Regions from separate parts of the Comamonas sp. B-9 genome, predicted to be linked through region 1. Evidence: predicted binding sites of a transcription regulator. Region 1 holds the regulator's gene; the other holds the start of a gene.
The links. Region 1 encodes sigma-54, which starts transcription at its own class of promoters, with help from an activator protein. Its sites were predicted from a motif close to TGGCANGNAANCTGCTTT; they were not measured.
Positions count from the first base shown of each region.

Region 2: H928_RS30775 (pilin) is a predicted target of sigma-54. The motif match lies at 914-931, and genes of this name have one in related genera.

Region 1 covers NZ_APCR01000297.1:11,146-13,334, reverse strand. The annotation lists gene lptB (LPS export ABC transporter ATP-binding protein) at 1-1, shown strand, start outside; gene H928_RS0102335 (RNA polymerase factor sigma-54) at 107-1,714, shown strand; gene H928_RS0102330 (aspartyl/asparaginyl beta-hydroxylase domain-containing protein) at 1,788-2,189, opposite strand, start outside.
Region 2 covers NZ_KE148563.1:14,734-16,922, forward strand. The annotation lists gene H928_RS31535 (hypothetical protein) at 1-223, opposite strand, end outside; gene H928_RS30775 (pilin) at 315-848, opposite strand; gene H928_RS0111380 (FHA domain-containing protein) at 1,161-1,841, opposite strand; gene H928_RS0111385 (TerC family protein) at 2,108-2,189, opposite strand, start outside.

The DNA of each region.
Region 1 (2,189 bases):
ACACCGCACGCCTTGGCGGGCGTGCCAGCCAAGCTACCGACCTGCGCTGCGGGCCCGGTAGGGCTGATCTGTTGCCAACTGCCGCAGCCGCTGCAAAGGCGCAGCCATGATGCCGTCGCTGTCGCTGCGCGTATCGCAGAACCTGACCCTGACGCCCCAGCTGCAGCAGTCGATCCGCCTGCTGCAGCTGTCCACGCAGGAGCTGACGCAGGAAGTCGAGCAGATGCTCGACGAAAACCCGTTTCTGGAGCGCGAGGGCGATGAGGCCCCCGAGGCCGAAGCCGGTAAAGAAGCCGCTGAATCTGCCGAAGCTGCAGACGCAGCCGACAAGGCTGCCGATACTGCTGCCAGCGCCGACACCAGCAACAGCAGCGATTTCGAGCCCGGAACCTCCGACCAGCCGCTGGATTTTGCTGCGGGCAAGGAAACCGGCGTCGATGCGGAGGCCGCTGCCGGCGATTCGGCATCGGACTGGGAAGAGTGGGGCGGCGATCTGCCCGCCCGCTCCAGCGCAGGCGATGACGACGACGAGACGCCGATGTCCGACCGCCGCAGCGAGCACCTGAGCCTGCAGGATGTGCTGCACCGCCAGGCCTTGTCGCTGCGCCTGTGCCAGGAAGACCGGGCCGCGCTCTACTTTCTGATCGAATCGCTGAACGACGACGGCTACCTCGAAGAAACGCTGGCCGAGCTCGCGCAAAGCTTTGGCGATGCTTCGGACCCCGAGCGCTACGAGGCGCTGCTGCACCACCTGACCGTGGCGCTGCGCTTGCTGCAAAGCCTGGAGCCGATTGGTGTGGGCGCGCGCAACCTGTCAGAATGCATGCAGCTGCAGATCAAGGCCCAGCAGCGCCTGTTGGATGAAGAGGGCTCGGACACGCCCGAGGCCGATGCGCTGGCGCTGGAGACTGCCTTGCTGGTCTGCCAGGAGTCCCTTGATCTGCTGGCGCGCCGTGATGTGCGCAAGCTGGTGCAGCTGACCGGCTGTAACGAGGCGGCGGTGCGCAGCGCGCTGGCGCTGATCGCCAAGCTCGAACCCCGCCCCGGCCGGCCCTATGCCGATGTGGACCGCAACACCATCATCCCCGATGTCATCGTGCGACCCAGCAATGAGCGCGGCCTGCCGGTGCCCGGTTTCAGCGTGCAGCTCAATGCCGAGGTGATGCCGCGCCTGCGCGTGCAGGATGTCTACGCCAATGCCTTGCGCAGCCACAAGGGCAGCGAAGGCCATGGCGCACTGCAGCAGCGGCTGCAGGAGGCGCGCTGGTTCATCAAGAACATCCAGCAGCGCTTTGACACCATCTTGCGCGTCTCGCAGGCCATCGTCGAGCGCCAGCGCAATTTCTTTGTGCATGGCGAGCTGGCGATGCGCCCCATGGTGCTGCGCGAGATTGCCGATGAGCTGGGCCTGCATGAATCCACCATCAGCCGCGTGACCACGGCCAAGTACATGGCCACGCCCCAGGGCACGTTTGAGCTCAAGTACTTCTTTGGCTCGGGCTTGGGCACCGAGACCGGGGGCAGTGCGTCGAGCACGGCCGTGAAGGCGCTGATCAAGCAGCTGCTGGACGAGGAAAGCGCGAAGAAGCCGCTGTCGGATGCAAAAATCGCCGATCTGCTGCAGGCCCAGGGCATTGAATGCGCGCGCCGCACGGTGGCCAAGTACCGCGAGGCCATGCGCATCCCGCCCGCCAGCTTGCGCAAGGCGCTGTAGCCAAAGTCTCAGCCACCATAAAAAAACCGCAGCTGCCTGGGCACTGCGGTTTTCGCTTGTGGAAGCTGCCGATTTACTTCGGCCACAGCCACCAGATGAACAAGGCCAGAGCGGCGAGCATCAGGCCGAACTTGGTGAACTTGTAGGCCGTCTTGTTCCAGGCCTTGAAGCGGCGGCGGTACTGGCCCATGTAGAACGAGATCTTGAAGATGCGGCTGATGAAGCCGCGCGGATCACCTTCGTTGTTGGGCGAGCTGGCGGCAGCCACCACATGCGTGCCCAGCCAGCGGTTGAGCCACTGCGCAAAGCCATTGGTCATCGGGCGCTCGACATCGCAGAACAGCACGATGCGGTTGCCTTCGGAGCGGTTCTCGGCCCAGTGCATGAAGGTCTCGTCAAAGATCACGCCTTCGCCCTCGCGCCAGCTGTAGGGCGTGCCATCGACCTCGATCATGCAGCGGTCGTCATTGGGCGC
Region 2 (2,189 bases), on a different contig from region 1:
ACTCCCTGCGAGATTTATGAGGTGATGCGACTACCAATGTCAAAAGGGGCCCTGATACAACATCAACCATAAGAAGAATAGAATATATTCTCCATACACCCAAAATATTATCTGTCGGCCAAGGATAAATAAATTTAAAAATAAAGAACGCCGTAATACAGGCAACTACAATCGAAATATAAAAATGCCGGAATGCAAGCTTTAAAGAAAATTTGATACGCATTAAAACTATCTCGTCAACGCATAGATTAAAGAGTATTTTGAAAATAAAAAAAGGGGCAAAGCCCCTTTTTTATTTCCTTACGTCGTCAGTTTTAACGGCATTCTGCAGGAGCGTACTTTGCAGGAAGTGTACCAGCAACTACGCTTGCAAGACCACGACTGGTCGCAGTTTGATTAGAATCCGAAGCACAAGCCCAGTCAATAGCGCCCTTGGATGCAGCGGTAGGAGCTGCATTCTGCACGTTGGGCGTAAAAGTAATAGTCTGGGTATTCAATCCAGTTGGAATACCATTGCCTGCGGTTGCTTTGATTGCGACAGTGATATTCCATGGAGTATCAGTAGCAATAGTGACATCATCCACGAACTTTGACGAAGCTTCAGCCTTTTGATTTGGATTTGCCATGTAGGCAGTGGCAGCAGCGGTCAATCCTGCGGTGCCATCCGTCTGAAACGCTTCAGACATCAAACCTTTAGCAGAGCTGCCCGCAATGACGCCTTCCGAAATCTTCGTACGAATAGTGTAATCTTGATAAGCAGGCAGTGCGATAGCAGCCAAAATACCGATAATCGCCACAACGATCATCAGTTCGATCAGGGTGAAACCCTTTTGCATCTTATGCAGCATGTTGAATCCTCTCTATGTAACCAGTGATTAGGTAGCCTTGTCGAGCGACTTGGCGTGCATCACTTATTGCAAGTGCTGTGCCAACTTTTGGCGTCTACGCACCTCGCGGCCTCGACTGACAAAAATGCGGCGTTTTGTTAACTTATTGTGCAAGACGTTCATAAATGTCAGCAAGCCAAGATTTCTGCCATTTTTGTCACCCGATGAACGACTGTGCATGCTAAGAGCATGGGAAGCAGAAACAGAAACGGCACCCAAAGGTGCCGCAGCATTTGTGTAGGCCCTGTCTATGCAAGCCCAAGACCCAGAGCCCTAGGTCCAAAACTCATAAGCCATCCCCGCCAGCTCAATCCTGTCTCCCTTGTGCATCGACAGCCCTGCGCCATTGAGCGCCTGGCCGTTGAGCACCACATCGGCCGAGCCGTCAACCTTGGTGGCGATATAGCCCTTGCCGCGCTTGGTCAGTGCAGCGACGGCGATACCGGGGCGGCCGACGGTGGTGACGACCTTGGACAGAATGATGTCTTCGCTGGCGCCGCTGACGGCGCGCAGGTAGGGGCTGGGGGTGTAGGGCTGCTCTTCGGCAGGGGGGAAGTCGGCGGGGACCGTGGGGCTGTCTTCGCCGTGGTCGGCATGGGCGGGCTTGGCGGTCAGGCTGCCGGCTTCGCTGGCATGCATGTAATGGCTTTCGGGCACGAGAGAGTTCATCAAAAAGCGGATGCGGCATTTGCCGATGTCCAGCAGGTCGCCGCTTTGCAGCACCTGGCGGCGCACCTTCAAGCCGTTGACCTTGGTGCCATTGGTGCTGCCCAGGTCTTCGACGACAACGATGCCGATCTTCTTCTCATAGGTGAACGCCACATGCTCGCCGCTGACCGCCATGTCGGTCAGCACGATGTCGTTGGTGGAACGGCGCCCCAGGGTGGCCCTGGACTCCGTCAGCATGTAGTCCTGGATCACCACTCCATCTAATGAAACTATGAGTCTTGGCATATTGATAAACCTCGTCACGATTATATGCACATAAGCTATACAAATGACATTTTCGATACGCGGTTGACAAAGGATCACGATGTGTTGGGTGCTACCGGATTTTGGTTACGGGTTTACCCTTGATTCCTCTCAGAAGCTGATGCTGATCAATGCGTTGGCTGCTGCAGGCGCTGTTTCCTCTTGACGAAGCACCATCTCTGCAGCCCTGCGCAGAAATGCAAAAAGCGCCCGAAGGCGCTTTGTGTTGGGATGATGGCGTGAGCCGGTCAGTGCGCAGGCGCTGTATTGCGCTTTTGCAGCCACAGCCCCAGGCCCACCACCAGGGCGGCGCCCGCAGCGGCAGCCAGG